Regions from separate parts of the Paenibacillus sp. Dod16 genome, predicted to be linked through region 3. Evidence: predicted binding sites of a transcription regulator. Region 3 holds the regulator's gene; each other region holds the start of a gene.
The links. The regulator Rex, encoded in region 3, represses fermentation and respiration genes when NADH is low (regulators of the CRP and FNR family bind a similar motif). The targets are predictions, from matches to a motif close to TTGTGAAATATTTCACAA.
Positions count from the first base shown of each region.

Region 1: the regulator Rex is predicted to act here: its motif matches at 1,676-1,693, upstream of ACPV3A_RS27840 (L-lactate dehydrogenase).
Region 2: the regulator Rex is predicted to act here: its motif matches at 1,273-1,290, upstream of ACPV3A_RS06550 (nitrate/nitrite transporter).
Region 4: the regulator Rex is predicted to act here: its motif matches at 1,498-1,515, upstream of pflB (formate C-acetyltransferase).

Region 1 is NZ_JBNDYG010000043.1:13,287-16,498, reverse strand. It holds gene ACPV3A_RS27850 (PLP-dependent aminotransferase family protein) at 1-693, opposite strand, end outside; gene ACPV3A_RS27845 (thioredoxin family protein) at 1,041-1,595, shown strand; gene ACPV3A_RS27840 (L-lactate dehydrogenase) at 1,845-2,777, shown strand; gene ACPV3A_RS27835 (LysE family transporter) at 2,864-3,212, opposite strand, start outside.
Region 2 is NZ_JBNDYG010000005.1:373,064-376,275, reverse strand. It holds partial or broken gene ACPV3A_RS06560 (sensor histidine kinase) at 1-537, shown strand, start outside; gene ACPV3A_RS06555 (response regulator transcription factor) at 534-1,181, shown strand; gene ACPV3A_RS06550 (nitrate/nitrite transporter) at 1,348-2,862, shown strand; gene ACPV3A_RS06545 (YwiC-like family protein) at 2,914-3,212, shown strand, end outside.
Region 3 is NZ_JBNDYG010000005.1:119,897-123,108, forward strand. It holds gene ACPV3A_RS05265 (amidohydrolase) at 1-997, opposite strand, end outside; gene ACPV3A_RS05270 (redox-sensing transcriptional repressor Rex) at 972-1,637, opposite strand; gene dinG (ATP-dependent DNA helicase DinG) at 1,700-3,212, opposite strand, start outside.
Region 4 is NZ_JBNDYG010000005.1:284,115-287,326, forward strand. It holds gene pflB (formate C-acetyltransferase) at 1-1,423, opposite strand, end outside; gene adhE (bifunctional acetaldehyde-CoA/alcohol dehydrogenase) at 1,742-3,212, opposite strand, start outside.

The sequences.
Region 1 (3,212 bases), on a different contig from region 3:
GATTCCCTTATCACTAAGCGTAATCGGATGTAAATCACAGACATTCAAGTGAAATTGATCTCGTACCAAGCTGTAACCCGGCTCCTCAACCGCAATGTGCTTAAGTCCTGGCAGTACTCTGGTAAGCAGACCCATGCTATAGGCCGTGCCGGCGCCGATCACAATTTGATCAGGTGTTGAAATAACCCCTCTGGAATTTCGCAGATATTCCGAAACCACGGTGCGAAGCCCGTATTCGCCCTGCGGATCCCCATACATTCCCATTTCACTCACATGCTGTTCCAGCGCTTCCTTGAGCATTTTATTCCAGGTGCGTACCGGAAAAGACGCTTGATCTAATCGAGTGGGATTAAAGTCAATAACTCCTTGATTCAAGTGCCCGTTGGAATGCATAACTGACATCGTTGTTATAGAGGGGGTCTGCTGTTGATGATGGTGAGATAGTTCCTTGTATGGATTTATGACATATAGCCCCGACCTCGGTTTGCTGATCACGTACCCTTCAGACGTTAACATTTGATAAGCCGTCTCGATCGGCGTTTTGCTTATATTGAGCTGAAGCTGAAGGGCACGAACGGAAGGCAATCGTTGTCCGTCGGGAATGACCCCATTACGGATACCCTCACGAATTTGCAGATATAACTGCTGGTATAATGGGAACTCGCTTTGCTCGGGTAGAAGAATATCAAACAAGTGGGACCACCTCAGGCATTATATTAATAAAATTCACTGTCGTCATGGTAGGTATGTTTAATGAATTATACATGAAACTCAGCCCATGTTGCGCATCCTATTTCACGAATCGCTTCATTCGGTAACATAACCTTCAGTATATCTGACTTTCATAAACAGATAAAAACTGACCATTTCTGTATGGTCAGTTTTGTCTTAAGCTAACGTTAAATTGGATGTATCTCAATATGAATCTATTACGTTATGAAAGGACGTATGATCCTATGTCTTATCCTATCCATCTCCAACATAAAATCGGCCAGGGTTTAACGCCTCTCCAATTCATGGAGAATATGAAGATTCGGGAAATGAAATTGAGCAGAATCCCAAATACGAAGGAATTATTCAGACAAGTATATGATCGCTTTCAGTGGGAGAACAAAGAGACTGAGGGATTCTTCACTTCTGAGCCAAACCCATTCAACCATCTGCACTGCCTGATTCTCTGTACGGATTGGTGCCCGGATGTCATATGGAATGTTCCTGCCCTATTTAGAATATTGGAATATAGCCGAATCCCGTCCGACGTGCTCATCATGGAAGATCATATGGAAACAATGGACCTTTTTCTAACGGATGGCGGACGCGCACAGCCGATTGCTGTCTTCCTCCATGCAAGCACAGGGGAAGTACTCGGAACTTGGGGCGCTCGTCCGGCGTATATCCAGAACGTCATGGATGAGTTCAAGAGGAACCACCCCGATAAACAAGCAGCATCCTATCAAGAACAACTGGACCAAACGTACAAAAAGATCGGAGAGCTCTACCATGACGGTAATAAATATCAGAGGGTCATGATTCAGGAAATAAGGCAACTGCTTACTTCGTTTATACCTGATAGAATTGACGATAATAACCTATAACCGCGTTTGGCAAAAGCGTGATCCCCTCCCCTGATGAAGGTGTGGTTTCTGACATTGTCAATGTTAAAAATGAACACACAGGATGAAATATATCACAATCCCGCTGCTTAAATCTTCCTGAATATGTTATCATTACTATCGATGAAGTCTTAGGGGTTCACTGTTCCGGCAGCCTTTTATTAGGGTAATTCATCAGAAGTATACCATTCACCAAATTTCATTAACTCAGTACAAGGGAGCGAAACACTTATGACAAAAAATGAAGCTCAGCGTCCGTCCCGCGTGGTGATCATCGGTACAGGAGCTGTGGGAGCAACGACTGCGTACACCTTATTCTTACGCGAAAGAGTATCTGAACTGGTATTAATCGATGCGAACCATGACAAAGCGCTTGGTGAAGCCTTGGATATGAATCACGGCCTCCCCTTTGCCGGAGGCGTCAAGCTGTGGGCTGGAGATTACAGCGATTGCAAGGATGCAGACATCATTGTCATTGCCGCAGGCTCCAACCAAAGACCCGGCGAGACGCGAATTGACTTATTGAAGCGAAATACGGCGATATTTGACGATATTATCCAAAACATCGTGAAATACAATGACCACGGCATCATTCTTGTGGCTACGAATCCGGTGGATATTCTCTCTTACGTCACGTTGAAGAAGAGCGGCTTCCCGGTCAATCGCGTGATCGGCTCCGGCACCTTGCTGGATAGCGCCCGTTTCCGGTATTTGATTGGTCAAAACAAAGGCATTAATCCGCGCAGCATTCACGCCCATATCGTCGGGGAACACGGTGATTCCGAATTGCCGCTCTGGAGCATTGCCAACATCGCGGGGATCGGAATCGATCTGACTGACGGTGAAAAGGAAGATATTTTCGACCGCACCAAGAATGCGGCTTATGAAATCATTAACGCCAAGGGTTCCACCTCCTATGCAATCGCATTGGCACTCGATCGGATCATCGTCTCCATTTTGCAAAACGAAGGTTCCGTTCTCAATGTATCCACGCTGCTCACGGACTACCACGGTGTGTCTGATGTATACTTAGGCGTACCTTGTGTGGTTGATCGTACAGGCGTTCGGGAAATTCTGAATCTCGAGTTTAATGACGAGGAACTAACCCAATTTCATGCATCTGCTAACAAACTGAAAGAGCAGATCTCCAACATTTTCGAGTAATACAAAGCAAGGCTTTCCGGATGTGTGATTCGGGAAGCCTTGTTCTTTTGGCTGAGGAGCGATGACATTACGTTGTAGCTAGCAAATCAGTTCGTGGCATAAATAGAAAAGGCGCTGTAAAGCAGAAGCAATCCCATCGATATATTAAACGGGCGCTCATATCGGGATAACAGATGCTGGAACAGCGAACCGAATAGCGCCCAGGTCATGTTGGCACAAATGCCGACAATCGTGAGCAATAACGAGTAGGATATCAACTCCGCATGGGAAGTAGAGATCGGCATGACGAAGGTCGATACAGCTGTGATCCCGTATAAAATAACCTTCGGATTCATGAACTGGAAGATGAACCCGAAATAAAAGGTATTGAATCCACGTGCCTTATCATCTGCATGAGGGGGCTTGCTCTGCATGATTTTTATGGCAAGATAGATC
Region 2 (3,212 bases), 250 kb from region 3:
GTAGGCGAGGATGTGCTCAAGAAGCTGCATCAGACCGAGGTGTCTTTAACCCGGCTTCTGGATGATATCCGGCATTTATCCGTTGAACTCAGACCTGCTTCATTGGATGATTTGGGGCTTGAGGCTGCATTCCGCTCCCATTTTAAATGGATCGGGAAGAATTACGGAGTGCTTGTTGAGTTCTCTGCGGAGTTAGCGGCAGCCCGCTACGGCAGCGAGATTGAAACGGTTGTGTACCGGGTATGTCAGGAAGCGGTGCTGAATGCCATGAAATATTCAGGAACGGACGAGGTGCATGTACGATTATGCGAAGTGAACGGCTACCTTCAGCTAACCGTTCGTGACCGTGGAGTTGGGTTTAATATGGTCATTGATGAAGCCAAGGGAACCGGATTGGGGCTGTACGGGATGCGGGAACGCGCGGAGCTCGTCGGGGGTCAGTTTATTTTGCTGTCCGCTCCCGGTGAGGGTACGACGGTTCAGCTCAACATTCCGCTTACGAATGGTGACGACAAGCCGGAGGTGAGGGTTACGTGAAAATTGTGATTGCGGATGATCATGCCGTGGTCCGCAGCGGATTTTCCATGATTCTGAATTACCAGGAAGACATGGAGGTTGTCGCGACGGCGGCAGACGGTATGGAGGCTTACACCATGGTGGCGAAGCATCGGCCGAATGTGCTGTTGATGGATTTAAGCATGCCCCCCGGCGAAAGCGGGCTGATTGCGACCGGCAAGATCAGCAGCGAATTTCCGGAAACGAAAATTCTGATCCTAACCATGTATGATGATGACGATTACCTGTTTCATGTTTTAAAAAACGGGGCTTCAGGTTATGTGCTCAAAAATGCGCCGGATGATGAATTAATCTCCGCCATCCGCATGGTGCATAAGGGAGGGACCTATATTCATCCCCAGATGGCGACTTCCCTGGTTCGGGAGTTTATTAAGAAAGATAGTGAGCGCGCGGAGCAGGATCCGTTTAACAGCCTGTCCAAAAGGGAGATTGAGATCCTGCCTCTAATCGCCAAGGGCTATGGCAATAAGGAGATTGCAGAAAAACTGTTCGTATCGGTCAAGACGGTGGAGGCGCACAAGGCCAAAATTATGGAAAAGCTGAATTTGAAAAGCCGTCCGGAGTTAGTGGAATATGCGCTGAAGAAAAAATTGCTGGATTTTTAGTCTTACCTATACAACAGGGCGCAATAAAGGGTCATTGCTTAAAGGAATAGGGAAGTTCCCCGGTGAGATTCAGGGAACTTCCCTATTAGCATTGTGAATAGGTGCACGTACAATAGGAGCTGGGGATCAATATGCCATTCATTACGCTTTAGAAAAGGTGATGGAAATGATCAAAAAGGTGCAGCTTCCGCTGCAAACAATGAATCTGGTGCTTGGCTTTATGGTATGGGTCATCATCTCCGCGCTCTTGCCGTTTATTCGCGAGGATATCTCCATTACGGCCGACCGCCTCGCTATTCTGACGGCTATTCCGGTGGTGCTGGGTTCGGTCCTCCGGATTCCGCTCGGCTATTACGCCAATGTGGTGGGAGCACGAATTGTTTTTATCGCCAGCTTTATCCTGCTGCTGTTTCCGGTTTATTTTATCAGCTCGGCTACCTCCTTTACGCATTTGGTAATCGGCGGCTTGTTCCTTGGGATCGGGGGGGCCGTATTCTCGGTCGGCGTGACCTCACTGCCTAAATATTATGCGAAAGAGAAGCTCGGACTCGTAAATGGGATATACGGAATGGGCAACATCGGCACCGCCATTACCACGTTCGCTGCACCGGTCATCGCGACTCAGATCGGATGGTCCAAAACCGTCCAGCTGTATTTGGTTCTGCTGTTGATCTTTGTTGTGCTAAATGTAATCTTAGGCGACCGTAAAGAAATCAAAGTGAAAACACCGATCATGGAACAGATCAAGGGTGTATATAAAAATGAAAAATTGTGGTTTTTCTCTCTTTTTTATTTTATTACATTCGGTTCGTTCGTAGCCTTTACGGTGTACTTGCCGAACTTTCTGGTTACCCATTTCGAGCTTGCGAAGGTGGATGCCGGGATGCAGACGGCAGGGTTCATTTTGGTAGCAACAATATTACGTCCTGTAGGCGGCTGGCTTGCAGATAAGTTTAAACCGCTGTTCTTATTAATGGGCGTATTCATAGGGCTCACGGCTGCGGCCATCCTGTTGGCATTCTCTCCGTCCATTAGCTTGTATACGGCCGGCTGCTTAACCATTGCCGTTGGTGCCGGGCTTGGAAACGGGGTTATTTTCAAACTCGTGCCCCTTTATTTCAACAAGCAGGCCGGCATTGTGAACGGTATCGTGTCCATGATGGGCGGTCTTGGCGGATTCTTCCCGCCGCTGATGCTTTCCTTCATCCATTCGGCTACAGGGCAGTATTCCATTGGATTCATGGCTTTATCGCAGGTTGCGCTTGCCAGTTTTGTTATTGTGGTATGGATGTACTATCAGGACAAACTCTCCGTACAATCCGAGGTGTTTAACTCCACCGGCCAAGGGATATTGGTTACGGATCGAAGCGGAAAGATCAATGCCGTCAATCCGGCATTCACGAAGTTAACGGGATATTCGGAGGAGGAAGTACTTGGCAAGAATCCGAGCGTATTGAAATCCGGAAGACAAACACCGGCGTTTTATCAGGCGATGTGGTCTGAAATCATGGAACATGGAAGCTGGCAGGGGGAGATTTGGAACCGCAGGAAGAACGGAGAAGAGTACTTGGAACTGCTAACGATTAACGCGGTAAAGGACGAATCGGGTGACATCGTTCAGTATGTGGGCACCTTCAGCGATATTACTTATCATCCGCCTGGCCGTTGTTCGAATGGCTGAAGATATGGATCGTACCGGGTATGAGTCTATGGATTGGAGAGGGAGAGACACATGAAAAAGACGAGGTTTGTCATACCCCGGGAGCATGGTGGCTGGGCCATGGTCAGCGTACCCTATATCATAGGAATGGCGGCAGCCAAGCCGGCGCTTCTGCACCTTCCGTTATTTTTGGCGTGGTTAGGTTTATATATGGCATCCTATCCGTTTCTGCAATCCTTAAAGAAAACATCCCAACGTAAAACATGGTTATCCTGGGGGATCGTTCATGCCCTTATCGCTATTGCGTTTCTGATTCCGGTGCTTGTCTTCAAACCGATGATGCTCTGGTTTGCACCTGTGCTGCTCATCCT
Region 3 (3,212 bases):
TTGCGGTTGGATCCCCGCTTACTCCTTTATGGATCAGTGCGGCGAGCCGCATCTCTTCAAACATATCCAGATTATTATTGCTGGCAGGTCCATCGGTACCCAAAGACACGGTGACCCCGGCTTTCAGCAGTGCAGGCACGCGAGCGATGCCGCTGGCAAGCTTCAAATTGCTGCCTGGATTATGCGAAACCATAACTTGATGTTTGGCCAGAATTTCGATTTCTTCATCGGTCAGATGGACGGCATGCGCAAGCAGCGTTGGACGGGAGAACATGCCAAGCTTCTCTAGATGGGCAACAGGGCGAAGTCCGTAGTCATTTACGTTCTGAGCTACTTCCGTTTCCGTTTCGGACATATGCGTATGCAAAGGCAGATTCAAATCATGTGACGCTTGCACGAATTTTTCGATGAAATCCGGCGGGCACGTATAGGGTGCATGCGGTGAGATCATCGTCGTAATTCTACCGTCAGCCTGACCATGCCAGTCTTTCGCGAATGCAACCGCCTCTTCCAGCTTCTGCTGCTGCACCTCAGGCGGACATAATCCGATGACACCGCGCGTCAGAACGCCGCGCATGCCTGAGTCCTCCACTACCTTTGCAACCTGATCCATATGATCATACATATCCACAAATGTCGTGGTTCCGCCTTTAATCATCTCCAGCACGGAGAGCGAGGTTCCCCAGTATACATCGTCGGCCGTGAATTTGGCTTCCATCGGCCACATTTTTTCCTGAAGCCATACTTGCAGTGCCAGATCGTCGCCATACCCGCGAAGAAGCGACATGGCCGCATGTCCGTGCGTATTCACCAATCCAGGCAGGAAAAACAGATGGGTTCCGTCGATGATTTCTGTTCCCTCTTGGACAGTCGGCTCTTCTTCACCCAGGTAAGTGATCCGGTCGTTCTCCACGACCATATATCCGTGTAACACGGATCTGCCTTCCTCTAGTACCGCAAACGTTCCGTTTTTAACCATCCACTTCGTTGTCGTCATGTGCTGCATCCTCCTTGCCGTTATCCAAATAATAGGCCAAACTCTGCAAATCCGTAGTAAAATCTGCCGTATGGATACGGATATGGGGTGGAGCTTTCAGGATGGTCGGCGCAAAATTCAGGATAGCCTCGATGCCTGCCGCGATAAGTTGATTCGCTACATTCTGCGCCTCAAAATCCGGAACGGTGATAATCCCGATACGAATGCCGTACTCATGAACCGTCTTCTCCAGTTCCTCCATCGGCTGTACGACCAAATTGTTAATTTTCATACCAACTTTGGGAGAATACGAATCGAAAACCGCCACAATCTTCATATTGTCCTTCAGAAATGCATTGTAATTCGATAATGCATGTCCAAGATTACCGGCCCCAATCAATGCGACATTGATCTTCTGGTCCAGCTTTAGAATCTGGCGAATTTTCTCGATCAGATAAGATACGTCATATCCGATCCCTTTCCGTCCAAAATCACCGAAATACGCTAGGTCCTTACGAATTTGAGCAGGATTGAGGTCCAGTTTCTGCCCCAGTTCCTGGGAGGAAACCGTGGAGACCTCCCTTTTCTGAAGCTCATTCAAATAGCGCAAGTATACAGGTAATCTGCGGACCACGGCTTCCGAAATTTTTTCCGATTTCATGCATGCTCCCCCTAATAATAGGTTAATAACTACATTTGTTTGTGCTCGTTCATGGTTTCACTTTATTCAGCTTGGTTCCCTATGCCTGCCTCTTCCTGCAGCCATTTCGAAATTCGGGGAACGATCCCCTCTGTCGGCATGTGCTCCATCTTCGGTCCAGGCAAGGAATATAAGAAATACTTCCCGTAATAGGATTCAATGACCCGAGTATCGTAAACGATGACAATCCCCTTATCCTGCGCGGTCCGTACCAGTCGGCCAAATCCCTGTTTGAAGCGAATGACCGCTTGCGGAACCGAAAGCTTCATGAACGGGTTCTTCTTCTGCTGCTGCAGAAGCTCGCTCTTGGCTTCGACCAGAGGGTGATTCGGCGGCTGGAACGGCAGCCGGACGATGGCAAGGCAGGTGAGCGCCTCACCGGGTATATCTACTCCTTCCCAGAAGGAGCTGGTGCCAAGCAGAACCGAAGCGCTGCTATCCTGGAATCTCCGGATTAACTTGGTACGGCTGGTTCCGTCCATCCCTTGTCCCAGTACCGTAATATCGCTGGATCCCAGCGCCTCCTTCAAGGGCTCATGCACCTGACGCAGCATGCGGTACGAGGTGAACAGGACAAGCATGCGACCATGCGTTGCGATGGCCGTATCAGCCAATGATTGCACAAGTGTATTCACAAAGAGTGCATCCCCGACCGAGCCCTTCAAGCTCGGAAAATCGCGCGGCACAACAAGGAGAGCCTGCTCCCTGTAATTAAACGGGGACGGCAGCAGGACCGTGTTCAGGTTGCCGTTATCTGCCGCTTCCTGAAGACCCAAGTTCTCGATCATGAACTGAAACGATTTGTCCACCGACAAGGTCGCCGATGTCAGGATCACGCTTTGTTTTTTGTCAAAAAACAATTCCTTTAAGTGGGTGCTGACGTCGACAGGCACCGCATAAAGCTGCAGCGATTTGCCGCGGAAGTTGCCGTTCGCCTCCATCCAGTATACCGTGCCCTCATCGTTCAGGGACATGAAGGTCCTCAGGTCCTCGCGGTGTGCCGCCAGGTCCTTAAATAGACCCGATAGGTCTGTTAACAGACTGTCCGCGCTGTAATCATCCAGATCTTCCTTCATTTCGGCAATCAGCTTGTCACCCTTGCGAACGACATCGCCGAGCGCCAGATGAATTTGATGCTCCAGCTCGGCCAGCGAATTCCAATCCTTCGGCTTCTTCAGAGGCGATAAGCGAAGCGAGAATTGACCGGCATCCCCCGGAGTCGCGTCTCCGCGCTCCGGAAGCAGTCCGAACAATTGATCGCTGAGCCGGTCCCAATTCTCTTTGACGGTGATCAGATCCGGATAAATCCGGTCGATGATGGAAGACCACTCAACAGCCTTCTCATGGGACGACGCTTGCAGCAGCTGGCGAAGAGCCGGAAGCTGACCGCTTCGGCTGTCTTTGTACATACGGGTCAACGTATGGACAACCGAAAAATATTTCATCTGCAAGCCTAGGTGCTTGCCCGCGACGTCCTCCAGATGATGCGCTTCATCGATGACGAGACGCTCATAACTCGGAAGCAGCTGGTGATTC
Region 4 (3,212 bases), 160 kb from region 3:
GCTTGAACCGCTTCATGACTTCATCATAACTCAGAACTTCCGCGGTAATGGCCGGATATTCCGGTCCAACCTGGGCGCCGGATTTCTCATCTCTACCGCCGTTAATCGCATAGAGCAGCGCTTTGGCGAGGTTTGCTCTGGCTCCGAAGAATTGCATCTGCTTTCCGATGCGCATTGCAGATACGCAGCAGGCGATGCCGTAATCGTCTCCGTAGATCGGGCGCATAAGATCATCGTTCTCGTATTGAATCGAGCTGGTTTCGATCGAAACTTTCGAACAATATTTTTTGAAGGCTTCCGGCAGCTTCTCCGACCATAGCACCGTCAAGTTCGGTTCCGGAGCAGGTCCCAAATTGTACAGGGTGTGCAGGAAACGAAAGCTGTTCTTGGTCACTCTCGTCTCACCGTTTACCGACATGCCCCCAATGGATTCCGTCACCCACGTCGGATCCCCGCTGAACAGCTCGTTATAATCCGGTGTACGCAGGAATTTCACGATCCGAAGTTTCATTACGAAATGGTCGACCAGTTCCTGGGCTGTTTCTTCCGTCAGCTTGCCTTCAGCCAGATCCCGTTGAATATAAATATCAAGGAAAGAGGATACCCGGCCAAGAGACATCGCAGCGCCATTCTGCTCCTTGATAGCGGCCAAGTAACCGAAATACAGCCACTGGAATGCTTCCTTCGCCGTATTCGCAGGTTTGGAAATGTCATAACCATGCATAGCCGCCATTTCCTTCAGTTCCTTGAGCGCCCGCATTTGTTCAGACAATTCTTCCCGCAAACGGATGACCGGCTCATCCATCGCATCCACTTCAAGCTCGGCGAGTTCTCTCAATTTGTCCTGGATCAGCGCGTCCACGCCGTATAACGATACTCTGCGATAGTCACCGATGATACGTCCACGGCCGTACGCATCGGGAAGACCCGTAATAATCCCGGCCTTGCGCGCTGCTCTCATCTCAGGAGTATAGGCATCAAACACACCTTGGTTATGCGTTTTGCGTATGCCGTTAAAGATGTCCACAACCGCCTGCGGCATTTCAAAGCCGTATGCGTTGCACGCATCAATCATCATCCGGATTCCGCCGAAAGGTTGGATGGAGCGTTTGAACGGCTCGTCGGTCTGAACGCCGACAATCTGTTCCTTATCCTTATCCAAATAGCCGGGTTGATGGGAGGTGATGGTTGATGGTGTATGGACATCCACATCCAGAACCCCGCCATTCTCCCTTTCCTTCTTGGTTAAATCCGATACGATATCCCACAGCGCTTTGGTGTTATCCGTGGGTCCAGCCAAAAATTCATCAGAGCCATAATAGGGAGTAATGTTCTCTGCAATAAAATCATTAACGTCAATCCGCTTGGTCCATTTACCTGATTTAAAACCTTTCCAGCCTGCTTCTTTTTCAATCACCGACATATTGAATCCCTCCTAGATTTGCTGGGGCTTGCAAGGACAGGCGGGGCCACACCTTGATCTATCTCAGATCTTTAATGTGATTATTTTCACGATCAATGGTGCCACTACCCCGCCTTGTGCCTTCAAGCTTCTATATCAAAGATCTGAGATTCAGCTTCCTTCTACATCTTTATTGTAGTCCTGTTGATCTCCTGTATCTGTGATAATAATCACAAACTTATCTTTTCCCGTGACTTTTATCACTCTGAGTCTAGTTTTGCATGCCTTACCTCAAAATCTTCATGGATCTTCACGATCAGCGTTTAGAGTCTATCTTGTCTAGAACCGGCCGTAAAATGCGTTGCGGTAAACTTCTGCGAGCTCCGTTACCAGCGGCAGCTTCGGATTGCTCGTTGTACACTGGTCTTCAAAAGCCCGGTCCGCCAAATGCTCAACATTTTTCTCGAAATCTTTAGGGTCGATGCCAATCTGCTGGAACGATTCCTCGATCCCGAGCTTGCTGTTCAGCTCCCGGATTGCGCCAATCAGACTGTTTACGCCCTCTTCCGTCGTTCTTGCCGGCAGTCCGAGAATCCGCGCGATTTCAGCATATCTCTCATCAGCCACAAAGTGGGTGTATTTAGGCCATGCAGCGAATTTCGTTGGCTTCTTCGCGTTGTAACGGATGACGTGAGGCATCAGGATCGCATTGGTGCGTCCGTGTGCCGTATGATACTGTCCGCCCCACTTATGCGCAAGACTGTGGTTGATGCCAAGGAACGCATTCGCAAAAGCCATGCCGGCAAGCGTCGAAGCATTATGCATTTTTTCGCGGGCAAGTTTGTCGCCGGTAAGCGCCGACTGCTCAAGATACTGGAACACCAGCTGTATGGCCTTGATGGCAAGCCCATCCGTATAATCGCTGGCCATCACCGATACGTAGGCTTCAATTGCATGTGTCAGAACATCCATGCCGGTATCGGCTACCGCCGTTTTAGGCAGCGTGTAAACGAATTCCGGATCGATAATCGCCACATCCGGTGTCAGTTCATAATCAGCCAGCGGGTACTTGGTATTCCCCAGCCCTTTGTCCGTGATGACGGCAAACGAAGTTACTTCCGAGCCCGTTCCCGACGTTGTTGGAATGGCAACGAACTTCGCTTTCCGTCCTAGCTTCGGATATTTATAGACCCGCTTGCGGATATCCATGAATTTTTGCTTCAGATTGTTAAAATCCGTATCCGGATATTCATAGAACAGCCACATGGCTTTCGCTGCATCCATTGGCGATCCGCCGCCGAGGGCGATGATGCAGTCCGGCTGGAATCTTGCAAGCATTTCCGTTCCGCGTTCTACGGTCGTTGTCGAAGGATCCGGCTCAACCTCCGAGAAGACTTCGATGGCTACCGGCACTCTGCGCTGACGCAGATAGTGCTCTACCCGCTCCACATAACCCAGCTTCACCATCATGGGGTCGGTAACGATAGCGACACGGGTGATTTCCGGCATTTTCGCAAGATACTGCGTCGAACCTTTTTCAAAGTAAATTTTGTCCGGCACTTTAAACCACTGCATATTCACGGTTCTGCGGTTCACCCTTTTCACGTTGATTAAATTGACGGCCGTCACGTTCGACGAAGTGGAATTACGTCCATACGAACCGCAGCCCAGCGTCAGCGATGGCAGATTCGTGTTGTAGATATCGCCGATACCGCCTTGCGAAGATGGCTGATTCACCAGGATACGGCAGGTTTTCATCCGATCCGAGAATTTCATGATGATGTCCTCATTGTGCGAATGGATTACCGAC